Regions from separate parts of the Alkalicoccus luteus genome, predicted to be linked through region 1. Evidence: riboswitches for the same ligand, from Rfam matches in the RefSeq annotation. Region 1 holds a riboswitch; each other region holds the start of a gene.
The links. Region 1 has a riboswitch for cyclic di-GMP ahead of ACSZLD_RS15365 (flagellar assembly protein A). Riboswitches for the same ligand answer to the same signal wherever they lie in the genome.
Positions count from the first base shown of each region.

Region 1 (5,125 bases):
GCTCACACCGCTGTCTATTTTTGCAGGCCGCGCGATTGGTCCAGAAGCTCCTCTGCAGCCGCTGCTACTTGACCGGAGGCTTTGTTTACTTCTCCGATTACATCCATAAATGCGGTCAGCTCTGTTTCAATTTCTGTGTTTTTGCCGACTGCCTCCTCCATTTTTCTAAGGATGACAGCGAACGTATCTCCAACAGCTTCTGCCGACCGGTTGCCTTCTGCCATCCGTTCAGCGATTTCTTTGGACAGTGCAGCATTTTCCTGTACGCCTTTATCTGTCTGATTAGTCAGTCCTCGAACTTTCCCAACAGACTCTTTCGTCTGTTCAGACAGTTTTCGAACTTCGTCAGCTACAATTGCAAAACCCCGGCCGTGTTCCCCGGCTCTGGCCGCTTCGATTGCCGCATTCAACGCGAGCAGATTCGTTTCATCAGCGATCCCTTGAACGATGCTGACAATTGTTTGAATTTCCTTGGAGAACGAAGCGAGTTCCTGCATTTTAGTATCGATCTGTTCAATGCTTCCTGTCGTTTCCTGCATAATCCGCTGCAGTTCCTTTAAGCGGGCACTCCCTTCCAACGCCGACTCTTTTGATGCACTCGAAATCACGGTGCCGTTCTGCGAGTTCTTCGTAATGCCTTCAGCCTGCAGCTTCATTTCTTCCATAGAAGCGTTCGTCTCCTGCGAGATCGCCCCGAGCTCTTCGGATTTCCCCGTAATATAACGATCGAGCTGGTGACGTAATGCTTCTTCTTTTTTACGCACAGCCTGAAGCTCCTCTTCAAATGCTTCCAGCACGAGCTGCTGCTCGAAGCTGACAATCGATGATACAGCTTTGACGACCGTTTCAGCTTCGGTTGGACCGTAAACCTCATAGACGAGCGAAAACAACTTGAGCTGCAGTGCCTGATAAGCACTCAAATACCATTTCGGCTCCAGACCAATCTTCACGTGCACCTTTGCAATACGAATTCGCTTTTCAACAAAGGCATCATCGATCGTATCAGTGAACATTTCAGAAATATGCTTGCGAAGCGTTTGTTTCAGCCTGTCGACAGAGCTGTTCGCTTCAATGATCTCCATTAAGTGAGGCTTGATTTCAAGATTAGCATAAAAGAAATCGACGAGCTCCCCGATCCGTTCTTCCACCGATGGCCGAAAAGCAGCCAGAACACCGAGCATCTCTTCAGAGAATCCTGTCATTTCCATTTGGCGTTTAATATCCGGATCAGCTACCGTTATACTCCCCTTTTGCAGGACTGCTGCAGGCGGTTGTTTGTCCGACCGTTGAAACCACTTCATTTTTCTTCATCCCCCTCTTGACTATCTTGTTCCACTAACTTGCTGCAGGTTGTAATTCTTCCCTTGATATCGGCAAACTGCCGAAGATTCTGAAGAGCAGGTATGCTAAAATATCAAGTGCAGACCGAGGAGGGATTGCTTATGCTGACGAATTGGCTGGTAAAGCGGAAAGCACGCAGACATAAACAAACATTCGAGAAAATTCATTTATATCCTTATCCTGTCCGTGTAGCGGAAACTGACTATTATTACATAGAATACTTGCGCTCTAAGCAGCCCGTCGGCTATGCAGTGATTTCCCGTCACGAAGAAAACACGCTGGACGCAGCTGCTGCTCATAAACAGCTCCACTCGTTTTACCATCTGGCAGGCTTTATTAAAGAAGAGGCAAGGATGCGTGCCGGGATTCAGCTCGATCTTTTCCGAAAGCCGCTTGGTGTGATGGAAGAAGCGGATCGCAATGACCTGCAGCCAGGTTACCGCCTGATCAACCACCTTTTAAAAATACAACTCAAATATAAGCAAGTGTATGATCAGTTTCAAAACGTGCTGGCTGAGCTTGAAGACAGCGGCAGACCTATCGAAGCTGAAGACATTGAAGCAGCCATTCAATCAGCTGCCGAACTGGAGGTGCTTCAGTTCGACATGATCGATTCCTTAAGCCGCCAAACCGATACCCTGCGCGACTGGATTGCGTTGATGAACCGTCACAACTTGTGGGACAAGCTGAAGCGCGCGAACCAGGTTTTTTATCAGCAGCTCGTTCAAAACGAATCGGTTATGAGAGACGAAGCGAAAAAGATGCAGGTCGTCAAGCATGAACGTCGCGAAAAAATGATTCAGCAAAATGCAGATAAGCTCCGATCCCGTATGAAGCGGTCCTTTCAGGAGGAAGAGAAAGAACGTCGTTACCCTTAACCAGATCCGGCGCTGCCAAGCTGAACCAAATACAGAAGGAACCGGAGCACCCGTTTGAGCCCCGGTTCCTTTTATTCCGCGTCTGTTTCCTCCCCCGGCAAGACTTTCTCCGTCTCTTCAACACCATTCCTTATTCTCTCCCCTTCTCCTAGAGCCCACGACGGATACCATCGTACATTTCCAAAAGCCTTTCTCTCCTGTACGTTGAACGACGTTCGTTCGGAATATACCTCAGCTTTTCCAACAGCGATTTTCGTTTGCGTGTCATCGGTTACCGCCTCCTTATGCTTTTATTGTAGAGTCTTCTTCACCTCAAAAAAGCGGGCGGCAGATTGAATTTTCTATCCGTCTGCAGGTGGAGATTTACTCCATCCCCTGCTATTCGAATAAGTAAATAAAGAACCAGGATAATAAGACTGCAGATAATGGATTTTTTTGAAAATAGTACTTGCTCATGCCTAATCTCATAGTAAACTTACAGTAAGAGAAGAAGTTCGGGGGCAAACCTGTTGAAAAACAGGGACGCAAAGCCGCGGATCTAAGGGAAACCTCCTATGACAGCCGGGATGCCGCATATAAACCTTCACCAAGGAAGGCGGGGTATGAATGCGTAACGTACATGAGTTCGAAGCAGAAACAGTGGAAAAAGCGATTGCCAAGGCAGAAAAAACGCTGCATACACCAGCAAATGCTCTACACATCGACATTATCTGCCATGGGGAGAATCTGTTTTTTGGTCTGAGAAAATCAAAGGCTAAAATACGCGCATGGACGGAGGAGCCGCTAGAAGAAAGCTGGCTGGACACGCTGGATTCCTACCTCGATGAGCCGCTTGATGCCAGCAGAGATGAAAACTTATCCAGGAGACTGGAGGGGACCGCCTGGATGAAAGATGGCGTTCTCTATTTTGAAGGAAACGGACCCAAACGTCCTGTTCTTCACCTGCCGGATGAAGTGACCGCTTCTAAAAATGGCAGACAAACTGGTAGAACCACTCCGCTAACTGAGGGAGATATACTGGAGTTTTCGATCAACCTCCCGCCTCGTGAAACCACTTGGTCTGTTTCTATTGATAAAAAACAGCAGCTCGTTACGCTGAATGTAAAGCCTGGAGCGTACTATACTGCTGCAATCAATGATCATCCGCCCGCCGAATATCTGTATGTCAGTATTTCCAAAGAGGAAACACCGTTAAATCAACTGACAGAAACAGACGTCATAGAGCAGCTGGAACGGATGGATATTACCTACGGTATTCAAACGGATGTGATTCGGGAAGCATGTGCGTCTATTCAAGAGACCACTGTCCAAATAACGGCAGGAAAGCTGCCGAAGCACGGAAAAGACGGCCGGATTGACTTTAAGATCAATTTGCAGACAGAACAGAAAATGTACCGGGAGAAGCCGGACGGAACGATTGATTTTAGGGATTCGATTCGGATTCCGGCCGTTGAAGAAGGAGTCGTTTTAGGATCGATCATTGATCCAACAGCCGGCGAAGATGGCCTCAGCCTGTTTGGAGATGTGCTTCAAGCTAAAGCAGGCAGGCCGATCGCGGTTCAGGCAGGAGCGGGTATTGAACTCGATGAAGAAACGAAAACGATTACGGCTTCTATTGCCGGGCGTCCTCTTTTAAAGAAGCAGGGACAGCACGTGCGGTTATCCATTCTGCCGAAGCTCGTTCATGATGGGAACCTGCAGCTTGGAGACGGAAACATCCGCTTTACAGGGGATGTTGAAGTGATTGGGTCTGTCGAGGACGGCATGAAGGTGGAAGCAGCAGGAGATGTATGGATTCACGCTCACAGCGAGCAGTCGTCCTTACACGCTGCAGGCTCCATTACTGTTAACGGCAGCGTGCTGCATTCAACTCTTACAGCAGGGACGAGCAAAACAGCTCATGTAAAAACAATCAAGCTGCTGAAAACATTTTTGCATACCTACCCGTCTTTTTGACGAGTCTTTTATCAGGTCGTTGACTCCCCTGCTTTTCAGGCCTCTTATGAAAAGCAGCGCGGCCGCGGTCCGCTGATCCGGGCTTTGCAGGAAAAAAAGTACCCTCGGCTTCGCAGCGATACCGAGCAGCTTGTCGACCATTTGCTTCATTCCGGCTTATTTGAAGAACAGTGGCGTAATGTTGGCGAGCAGCTCCAAACTGCCCTGCTCACGTTTCACCGTGCACATGAAGCAGAGGATCAGCTCTTTCGTGATCTGCAGCAGAAGGCATTCCAGCTGCATGATCTGCTGGAGAGCCCTTCTGTCAGCAGATCTAGAATTGCTATTCGCTATGCCTCTCACAGCAAGCTCATTTCAGCTGGCGAAATTGACGTTCTCGGGAAAGGTGTCCTGCACTCCTATATGGAAGCAGACGGCGTGATCACGATCCATCAGCGTGCCGTTGGCGGCACGTTAAAGGCAGGACGTGGAATATCGGTTCGGGAGGCCGGTTCTCCTGGCGGAGCCAGAACACTTTTGGAAACGGATGAAACGGGTATCATTTCTATTGACCATTGCCATCCTGATGTGGTGCTGACGATCGGACGGGAGCGAAAGCTGATTGAGTCTGAAACGAAGCAGATCCGAGCTTCGCTGGATGATGACGGAAGGCTCCAGCTATTTCAGTCTTCAAGCAGTTCAGCCAGTTCTTCTGCAACAACGTCCGCAAAGAACTGATTCCCCCGGAGCTGAAATAAAAACACGGCTTTCTCATAGTAACGCTTTGTCTCCTCTTTGCTGAAGCGGCCGGATTCCCGGCCGCTTTGTCCGTACTGAAAATACAGCTCACCCAGCATGTACATCGAATCCTCCCGCAGGCACAGGTGTATTCCTCTATCCGCTAGTTCGAGAGATTCTTTCCACTTTTCCTGCTCAAACTGATTTTTGCTGTAATTATAGTAGAGGCGGAC
Region 1 is NZ_JBPZEY010000014.1:10,855-15,979, forward strand. Features, by position in the region: gene ACSZLD_RS15355 (protoglobin domain-containing protein) at 15-1,301, opposite strand; gene ACSZLD_RS15360 (hypothetical protein) at 1,443-2,219, shown strand; cyclic di-GMP riboswitch class I at 2,709-2,793, shown strand; gene ACSZLD_RS15365 (flagellar assembly protein A) at 2,826-4,175, shown strand; gene ACSZLD_RS15370 (hypothetical protein) at 4,260-4,892, shown strand; gene ACSZLD_RS15375 (helix-turn-helix domain-containing protein) at 4,838-5,125, opposite strand, start outside.

Region 2 (5,125 bases), on a different contig from region 1:
CGAGGAAACGGTGACCATTTATATCCGGGATACCGGGATCGGCATTTCTGAGGAAGAACGCCGCCGGCTGTTTGAACCGTTTGAACGCGGCCGGGATGCTGAGGGATATTACCGGGAAGGAATGGGGATCGGTCTGCATTTGACGAAACGTTTGATTGAGCTGCAGGGCGGAAGGATTGAAGTTGAATCAGACCCCGGTAAAGGGTCGATGTTTTCATTTACGCTTCCAGCCGCTAAGCAGGCAGCAGGACAGTTTATGCCGGCCGCTGACTCTATAGCTGAACTGGAGCGGAACCATGCTGGAGCGAAGCGCATTCTTGCTGCCGATGATGACCACGTGAATCTGCAGGTGATCGTTAATTACCTTCAGCTTGAAGGATACGATGTCACCGCGGCTCCCGATGGACTGACGGTGATGGAAAAACTTGAAAAGCAGTCGTTTGATTTGGTAATTATGGATGTGATGATGCCGGGTCTTTCCGGCTTCAGCGTCTGTAAAGAGCTGCGGACACGCTTTTCCTATACAGAGCTGCCGGTACTATTGCTCACCGCTCAAAATCTAATTGAAGACCGGCTGGCAGCGTATCGTGCAGGTGCCAATGATTATCTCGTCAAGCCGATCGACAGACGGGAATTGATGATTCGGGTAGATACACACTTAAAGCTTTCGGGGGCTGTACAGGAATTGGAATCGAGAAGGCAGGAGCTTGAAAATATCAATTTGATGCTGGAAGGAATGGTGGATGAACGTACCGCTGAGCTCGGTCGTAAAAATGCGGAGCTCGAAGTGAAAAACGACCAGCTTACTCACATGGAAGCAGCGAGAGTGGAAATGCTGTCCAACATTTCACACGAGCTTGGCACACCGGTTACGTTTTTGAAAAACTACATTCATACGGTCCGGGAAGGGTTTGTTGATCCCTCTGATGAAAACTACCTTCAAATTGTCGATAAGAAGATTCAACTGCTTGACCGGCTGATCGTTGATTTGTTTGAGCTGGTAAAATTGGAAACGGGTCAGATGAACATGGGAATAGAAACAGTTGAGCTGACGGACTGGCTAAACGATGTTCACCAGACATTCGCAATGGAGCTGTCTGAATCAGATATTCATTTCCCTGCTATTACCTACGATCATATTGAAAAGGGACAGTGGTATGTATCGATTGATAAAGGCCGGATGATGCAGGTTTTCAACAATTTGATCGGAAATGCGCGCAAGTTCACGCGAAACAGCATTCACATATCAGTGGAAACACGCCAGGATACAGGGTACCGTGAATTTGACGGCGGAGCAGTGATCCGCATCACCGACAATGGAAGAGGCATGAAAAAGGATCAGCTGGAGCATATATTCAAGCGGTTTTACAAAGCGACAGGCGACCGGGGAAAACCATCTACTGGTACAGGGCTCGGGCTCGCCATTGCGAAGGAAATTATCGCACGGCACCACGGTGAGATTTGGGTGGAAAGTGAAATCGGCGAAGGTACGACGTTCAGCTTCTGTATTCCGGTATTGGCCGCACATGCTCGATTTGAAGAGGAGGCAAGCAGTCATGGATCAACATAAAATCATGCTCGTAGAAGACGATGAGGATATCCGGGCTATCACGACATTATATTTGGAGAAAAAAGGCTACAGTGTTTATGCTGTCGGAAACGGCATGGAGGCGGTTGACAAAGTAAAGCAGGTCGACCCGGAGCTGATCTTACTGGATATCCTGCTTCCTGGTATGGAAGGATTTGACGTTTGCCGAAACATGCGTGAACTTACTGAAAGTCCAATAATCTTTATCAGCTGTAAGCGTTCATCTGAAGATAAAATTGAAGGCCTGAACGCAGGCGGCGATGATTATTTAACGAAGCCGTATGATCTTGCTGAGCTCGAAGCCAGAATCAAAGCGAATCTCCGCCGCAGTGGACCCCGCGATGACCGAAATGAGCTTCGTGCCGGCTCCATCGCGGTCGATTTAGAGAGCTATACGGTGACTGTAAACGGAAAAGCGGTTTCGCTTTACGCAAAAGAATATCAGCTTCTCGTGTACTTAATGAAACACCCTGGACAAGTATTCAGTGCAGAGCAGATTTATGATCATATCTGGGGGATCGACATGTATGGAGATTTAAAGACCGTATCAGTACACATACGAAACCTTCGCAAGAAAATTGAGGAGGATCCTAAATATCCAGATTATATCTTAACGGTACGAGGCTTTGGATACAAATTCGCAGCCAGATAAATAGGTATAAAGGATTGATTAAAAAGCGCTGTATACTGGAAATAAAGACATGACAAAAAAAGTCACATTTATTTTTAAAAAATTATGATTATTTAACCTTATTTTAACTTTTGTTTTGTAGAGTGAACACATACAGAACGTTGCAGCTTGTTTTAGAGGACGGTGGGCAGACACGGAGGAAAATGGAGTTTCCGCAACATTCTGCAGAGAAAAACGGCAAACCTGTTGAAAAGCAGGGGCGCAAAGCTTCGGGTCTAAGGGCGTGGGGTGCCTACGACGGCCGGGCCGCCTATGTGGAGCAAATACTTAACATAGGGTGGGATAGGGCATGAATGAACTGAAACGGGCAGAGAGCTGGGTACAATTGGTTATGGAAGCGCGGAGCATGGGCCTTTCTCCTGAAGAAGTGAGAGCGTTCTTTCAAATGAAACAGGAAAACAGCCATTCGCTAAAGGCAGATCAGCAATGCATGTAATCGTCACCGGAAGACCGGAATCAGCAATTATTGCTGATTCCGTTTTTTTTTTGCAGCTGAATAACGGGTGAAAATGCTTATGTGACAGCTGTTTCAAGAAAGCTGCGGCCAGGGGCACCCTGTTTAGACGCGAATGCTGATGTGCTTACCGTCTTATGTGGGACTTTCGTGAATTTATCCGTGCATAGCACTTATTCGTTTCTACGTTTACCCTTTTTTCTGCAGATGGAAATTTCCTCTTGATAGGGAAAAATAATGTGCTATACTTATTTTTATTAGTATGTCACATTAGGGGGAGGGAGGAAGCAATGAGACTAGTATTTGTTGTATCCGATTCAATAGGAGAAACAGCAGACCGAATGGTACAAGCAGCGCTTACCCAATTTACTGAAGATAAAACGGAGGTAAGAAGATATTCGCACGTGCAGACACCGGAGAAGCTGGAGCGTATCGTAGAAGAAGCGGAGACAGCTGGAGCTGTAGTAGCCTATACCCTGGTATTAGGGGAGCTTCAGCAAAAAATGAGAACGCTGACAGAAAAAACTTCCGTCCCTTCCGTCGATCTGCTCGATCCACTGCTGTCGATGCTGAGTGAGACGTTTAATGAACAGCCAAAAAAAGAACCTGGGCGGATCAGGCAGCTGGATGAAGCGTATTTCAGAAGGATCGAAGCAGTGGAATTCGCGGTTAAATACGATGATGCACAGGATACCTCGGGATTGAAAAAGGCGGATCTGGTGCTGATCGGCGTCTCCCGGACTTCCAAAACACCGCTTTCCATGTACCTGGCGCACAAACAGTTCAAAGTAGCGAACGTGCCGCTCGTACCAGAGGTCGCAGTTCCGGAAGAGCTTTACGAGCTTCCGCGTGAGCGCTGCATTGGACTGGTGATCTCCCCGTCAAAGCTGAATGACATCCGGCGGATTCGGCTGCGTACGATGGGCTTGACGGAAAAAGCAGACTACGCAAGCCTCGACCGAATCCTAAAAGAGCTGGAATTTGCAGAAAAAATAATGAAGCGGGTCGGATGCCCGGTTATTGATGTATCGAATAAAGCGGTAGAAGAAACAGCCAGTTACATTTTAGAAGTACTCAAATTGGAAAGGAGACACATTTCATGACATTTGTATACGCGTTTGAAGAAGGAAACCGTCATATGAAAAAACTGATTGGCGGCAAAGGGGCCAACCTTGCGGAGATGACGAACATCGGCCTGCCGGTACCAGAAGGATTTACAATTTCGACAGAGGCCTGCCTTGATTACTACACGAACAGCCAAACGCTTTCTGATCAGGTGAAGCAGGAAACCTTTGCAGCGCTTAAAGACTTGGAAAAAAAGACAGGGAAAACGCTTGGCGGCGCGGCTGATCCGCTCTTCGTTTCGATTCGGTCAGGAGCGGTTGCGTCCATGCCTGGAATGATGGATACCGTACTGAACCTCGGTATGAATGACGAGACAGTAGAAGCGATGGCCTCTCTGACGGATAATCCACGATTTGCCTATGATTCCTACCGGCGCTTTATCCAAATGTTCAGTGATGTTGTTCTCGGAGTAGAGACATACTTTTTCGAGCGGGAGCTTGAAAAATATCGTGAAAGCAAAGGCTACGATTCAGACCCGGAAATGACTGCCGCAGACTGGCAGGAGCTGATTCAGACGTATAAGCAGCTCGTCGACACCCATACAGGGCGCCCGTTTCCTGTTGACCCGCATGAGCAGCTGCTGCTGTCCATCAAAGCAGTGTTTGATTCCTGGAATAATGACAGAGCCACTATCTACCGGAAGCTTCATCAAATCCCTCATAACCTGGGAACAGCGGTTAACATCCAAAGTATGGTTTTCGGCAATATGGGTGATGATTCCGGAACAGGTGTGGCGTTTACGCGAAATCCCTCCACCGGAGAGGCACTGCTGTACGGAGAGTACCTCGTCAATGCACAAGGAGAAGACGTAGTGGCAGGGATTCGGACGCCGCAGCCGATATCTACAATGAAAGACGTGATGCCGGAGGTGTTCGAAGAGTTCCAGGCCGTCTGCAGCCGGTTGGAATCTCATTATGAAGACATGCAGGACATTGAGTTTACCGTAGAACGAGGGAAGCTGTACGTGCTGCAGACACGAAATGGTAAACGGACATCACAGGCTTCAGTAAAAATTGCGGTGGACATGGTAGAAGAAGGAGTGCTGACAAAAGAGCAGGCTGTTGACCGTGTTGATCCGGATCAGCTGCATCAGCTGCTTCACCGCCGCATTGACGATGGCTATGAGCGGCAGGCGCTCGTGAAAGGACTGCCAGCTTCGCCGGGTGCAGCTACCGGCCGGATTGTTTTTGATGCCGACGAGGCAGACCGCCGCTATAAGGGTGGAGAGCATGTCATCTTAATCCGTCCAGAGACGACTCCCGATGAT
Region 2 is NZ_JBPZEY010000009.1:70,060-75,184, reverse strand. Features, by position in the region: gene ACSZLD_RS12795 (ATP-binding protein) at 1-1,570, shown strand, start outside; gene ACSZLD_RS12790 (response regulator transcription factor) at 1,557-2,240, shown strand; cyclic di-GMP riboswitch class I at 2,446-2,533, shown strand; gene ACSZLD_RS12785 (anti-repressor SinI family protein) at 2,569-2,715, shown strand; gene ACSZLD_RS12780 (pyruvate, water dikinase regulatory protein) at 3,024-3,836, shown strand; gene ppdK (pyruvate, phosphate dikinase) at 3,833-5,125, shown strand, end outside.
Region 2: linked by a shared signal. The riboswitch ahead of ACSZLD_RS12785 (anti-repressor SinI family protein) and the one ahead of ACSZLD_RS15365 (flagellar assembly protein A) in region 1 are both predicted to bind cyclic di-GMP.

Region 3 (5,125 bases), on a different contig from region 1:
CCAGCTGCTTCACTTCTTCTGCTGTCCAGTCTGTTTCAATCCGGATCGTCTTTTCCGCCCATGAGCTGACGATCAGATGTGTTTCAATATCGTTCATTTGCTGAAGTGCCTGTAACAGACGGATACCGTATATTGGTCCGGTCGAGCCGGAAATGCCTACAATAATTCGTTTCGTCATACATGTCTTCCTTCCTTATAGTTCTTCATGATGCCCGGCCTCTTTTGGATTGACGATACCACTGCCGAGACGTTTTCGTTTAGGGAGTGATCCGAGCATATACCAGCCCAGCACACCAAACAGGGAAAAGCCAATCGCATTGACTGCACCATGCCAGACAAACATCATACTGTACGAAATAATGTCCACCTGAAACGTCACGCCGAACGCATACAGAAACGTGACGCCCATCGATACGAGCAGCGATGTACACGCAAGCAGCAGACACGCTCTCGTGCGAAGAGTCATCTTCGGCAGCAGCATCAGCCACCAGATGCTGAGCCAGTAAAGGAGTCCTGCATAAATCGTAACATAAACCAGCTCCAGCGGCGGACCTTGGATAACACCCAATGCAATCAATGGGGAACCGATCGCCGCACCGATTGCAAGAAACCGGTATGCCGTGCCGGTATCGCCGCGCAGCGACACGAGAAGCCGGCCGAAGGCCCCTGTTAATACAGGAATAACGACCGCCGAATAATGATAGTGCACCGTCGTCAGCGACATCGTCAGTTCATCATATGGAAGAACTTGATCAATTCCAGCCTGCCAAAGAATCAGCCAGATACCTCCGACCCCGGTAAAAAGCAGGCCAACATCAATAATCGTTTCCTCAGCCGGATAAAGCCCCCTGCGGTAGATTCTCCATGCGCCGCATAGCGCAACGACGAGCATGAACAAAAACCAGATGGATGCCAGCACGATCGACAGCACCAGCGGCTCAAACGTGACCGAGGCCAGACCGAAAATGCCTGCTAAAAAGGAGCGCTGGGAGAGCCAGCGCAATATGAACTCTGCTTTCATATTCGGCCGCTTCGGAACAGCGATATGCAGGAGAAGCGGAATCAATATGAGAAACGACAGCACGAGGGCAGCTGACACGATATCGACATCTGCTATGTACAGCCAAATTACAATAACTACGGCTCCAAGGCCTACGTTCAGTTTTGCGGTCATCGCGAATCCCTGCCCTTCTTCAACCCGTGCCATGCTTCCCCTTCCCTTTCCCGTTTTCATGCTCTGTTAAGCTGTTATTTAACCGAATGCTGTACCGTGGTTCGTATTCTGAGCGCAAGAGCCGGGTCGTCCGTGATGACAGCCGTGCATCCGGTGCGGCAAAGCTTTTCCAGATCGTCCGGGTGATTAACGGTGTACACACGGACTGCCATGCCGCGTTTCTCCAGCTCACAGATTTCTGCCGGTGTCATCATGGTGTACTGAATGTGCAGCCCTGTGATGCCGTGCTCTTTTTTGTACCGATCCGGTTCCAAAACCGCCCCCAGGCTGAGCAATGCTGTATCAGCTTCTGCTCCTTTCAGCATGGGCAGCACGGGGTGGTCGAAAGAGGAGAATACGGGTCTTCTTCTCTGCGGATATTTTTGCAGCAGATTGACCGCTTCCATTGCCGTTCGTTCTCGATCCTCGGGTAAATGCTTTAGTTCTATATTCAGCTGGATATTCTGCGGCTGAGCCCATTTCAGCACCTCTTGAAGAGCTGGAACCCGTTCAGATGCAAATTTATGGTCAAACCAGCTGCCTGCAGACAGGCCCGACAATTGCTTGAGAGTAGATTGGTTGACTGCTCCATGACCGTCTGTTGTCCGGTCAAGCGTGTGATCATGAATGATAACGAGTTCGTCATCTGCTGTCAGCTGGACGTCTAATTCAATCCCCTCTGCGCCAGCAGCAACTGCTTCCCGAAAAGCGATCATGGTATTTTCCGGAAACGCGCGTGAGAATCCTCGATGTGCAACGATAGCTGGTTTCATCTGTCACCCTCCTCTTTTTCTCTATCGTACCGCATCACCAGCCTGAACTCCTATTAACGTCTTGTAAAGATCATATATCAACTGTAAACAACAGCTCGGATTCATGTGGAAAAGCGGCAAATCAGACGTGGAACCTTGTTTTTTTGGAAAACGACAAAAACCACCCACCTGCTAAAGGTGAGTGGTCGAGAGAAACTGCCGAAAGCGCCTTACGGCTTCATCGTTTTCCAGCTGTCGACGTGATGGATCGCTGTTCCTCCATAGTAGGGACCCGCGTACCGGGCCGATACCAGGTCAAGCTGCTGCTTCATGTATGCTTCGCCTTCTTCAAAGAACGTTACATGATTGCCTTCGTGAGACTGCATGGTTTCCACTCCGACGGTGACCGGCGTTTTGTGCTTTGCTGCGAAGGCCATTTCATTTTTTACGATTTCATTGATTGCAGAAGCTGTATCCCGGTAAGCCATAAGTGTCACGCCATCAAGCTGCTGAATCACCCATTCTGCGAGATTCCCGCTTCCGTTTTTGTTTTTAAAGCTGATTTCGTCAAACCAGAATGGCAGATCTGCTTCCAGCGGCAGTCCTGCCGCAGCACTCTTTCTTTTCGCTGTCAGCAGAAGTGATTGAAAATCGGCGATCGTCTTCGCCCGATTGCTGTTCCAGCTGCTAAGCAGGTACGGCTCTACATCTAAGTGAACGCCTTGAAAGCGTTCTGCTGCTCCCGCACGCTTCTGGTAGTCTCCCAGCCAGTTCATCATTGTCGTCAAATGACGATCTCCTTTTGGTGCCGCCCATTCCGGTGCGCCATCGAGGGCATAGACGCTGATTCCTTCCGTTCCTGCACGACGGATAAAACTTCTGTAGGAAGCCTGTGGGACACTGCGATCAATTTGTACAAATACACGCTCGACATTCTTTTCTTTTAGAAAGGCAATGGTTCCACTCTCATCTTCGACAAACATCCACGGGTTCCAGAGCCAAGTTGCGTTCGGAGCTGAAGCTGCTCCAGCGGGAGCCGCCCAAATTCCAGCTGCCATAGCAGTCACCACCAGCAGTAACAGGACTTTTTTCATCGCAAAAAACCCCTTTCTGTGCCAGCCGAGGCTCACAGAAACGGGCCCGGCAACCTGACGACCATACGCTATTCAGCGGTTAGGCTCACGGCTTTGCGTCCCATCTTTTCAGATTGGTTTGCCTTTGTCACATGTTATTTTTGTTACTATTATACCCCTTAGCCGATTCGTTCATATGAGTAATAGGAACTAAATCTGTCGTGATTTTTTATGAATAACACGAGACTTTCTCATCTCTCCTTCCCTTTTCGGCTTCAAAACAAAGATCCACGCTTATGAAGCGTCAAAAACCGGAAGCATGAACTGCTTCCGGTTTTCCATCCTCATTACTCAGTTGTTCTCATGCAGCCACAGGTCATCTGGATTGCCGAATTCGCTGTAAATGTGATTACGGGCCTCCACAGCTTGTCTGCGCAGGTTTTTATAATCGAGTCCAACCATTTTTCCGTCTCGCTTTACTGCTTCGCCGCCGACAAACACGGAGTCTACGTTGCCGGTATGCGTACTTGTAACGACAGCACCGATCGGATCGTTGACGGGGAAGAGGTTCAGGTCATCTGTTCGAATCATGATGATGTCGGCTTCTTTTCCTGGAGTGAGACTGCCCGTTTTGTGATCCAGCTTCAGCGCCTTCGCACTTTCAATTGTAGCCATTTCCAGCACTTGATGCGCATGAATATTCAAAGGTGGTCCAGGCATTTCTCCTTTTGCAAGCAGCTGATCATTGATGCGGGAGCGCTCTGCCTGGAGCGCGAACTTCATTTGGGCAAACATGTCCCCGCCTGTTGAAGTAACAACATCGACACCGAGCGCAGGCTTTACGCCGTTTTCCAGACAGAGCCCTGTTGCCGGATACCCGTGTCCCATCGCCATTTCAACTTCAGGCGTGACTGAAATCGATCCGCCGTGCTCTGCCAAGAGCTTCATTTCTTCCGGACTGACGGCATTTGCATGAGCAAAGTTGAGGTCTGATCCGAGCAAGCCTGCCTGATGCAGCTTTTCGATCGATCTGTCAATCGCCCCCCACGTTCCAAATCCGAGGTGCATGCTCGCTACGCCGTTTAGTTCTCTTGCCAGCTTTATCTCTTCCACTGACGTATCCCAGGAACAAAACTCAGGACCGCGGATCGCAAGTCCCATCGTCAGCCGCTGATCGCCTGAGGAAAAATATTGATTGGCAATCGAACGTGCGTCATCTCCGTTGGTCAACGTGCTTTCCCTGTTCCAATAATCCCCGTCACCAGGGCATCCGTAAGCAAACACGCCGCGAATTTTGGATTCCTGCAGGCCGCGGATCATCTCTTCAGCGTGATCCTTGGAGATGACCATCGTCCAATCCAAAATCGTCGTCACACCGGCTTCAAGTGCCTCCAGTGCGCCAAGCAGGTTGCCGATATAGTCGTCCTGCGGCCGCCTTTTAGAACCAATGTTGCCGTAATAAATGCTGCCCAGATATTTCTGCAGGGACCAGTCTGCTCCTGTATTGCGAATGACTGATTCCCACGTATGCCGGTGGCTGTCGACAAGGCCTGGCATAACAATCATGTTCTCAGCATCGATAACTTCACAGTCCTCTGCCTGAATGTCGTGGTGAACATCTACAATCTTCCCGTCTTCAATGAGAATGTCCCCTTTTTTAAAATCCCCTTTTGCCGGATCCATTGTCAGGATCATACCGCCTTTAATCAACTTTTTACTCATACATACCGCTCCTCTCTAAGCATGATCGATCATGATTTTTTTCCACTTTATGTGCACCGTGCAAATCATACCGAGCTGTGTGCGCACTGCTTGTTCGAGATGCTTTTTCCATGATGCTATATCTGCGATCGTGATTTCCGGGCTAGTTGAAATCTGAACGGCAATCTGCTCGAAGCCTGTCTGAATCTGATCAAGCCGGATCCCGGGCTGTTCATGAATTCTTGTCATATCCTTTAAACACTTCGGAGAAATGACGATACGATCTTTTCCGGTGTAAACAGGCTTGACGACAAGCACTTCCTGATCCCTTCTGCGAAGCCGTATCAGCAGTTTTCTAAACCAGCTGCCGGCGAAGGCTGTGCCCG
Region 3 is NZ_JBPZEY010000004.1:130,366-135,490, forward strand. Features, by position in the region: gene ACSZLD_RS06915 (non-oxidative hydroxyarylic acid decarboxylases subunit B) at 1-178, opposite strand, end outside; gene ACSZLD_RS06920 (YndJ family transporter) at 194-1,207, opposite strand; gene ACSZLD_RS06925 (glycerophosphodiester phosphodiesterase) at 1,249-1,986, opposite strand; gene ACSZLD_RS06930 (amidase) at 2,196-3,059, opposite strand; cyclic di-GMP riboswitch class I at 3,105-3,192, opposite strand; gene ACSZLD_RS06935 (amidohydrolase family protein) at 3,390-4,760, opposite strand; gene ACSZLD_RS06940 (P-loop nucleotide/nucleoside kinase family protein) at 4,776-5,125, opposite strand, start outside.
Region 3: linked by a shared signal. The riboswitch ahead of ACSZLD_RS06930 (amidase) and the one ahead of ACSZLD_RS15365 (flagellar assembly protein A) in region 1 are both predicted to bind cyclic di-GMP.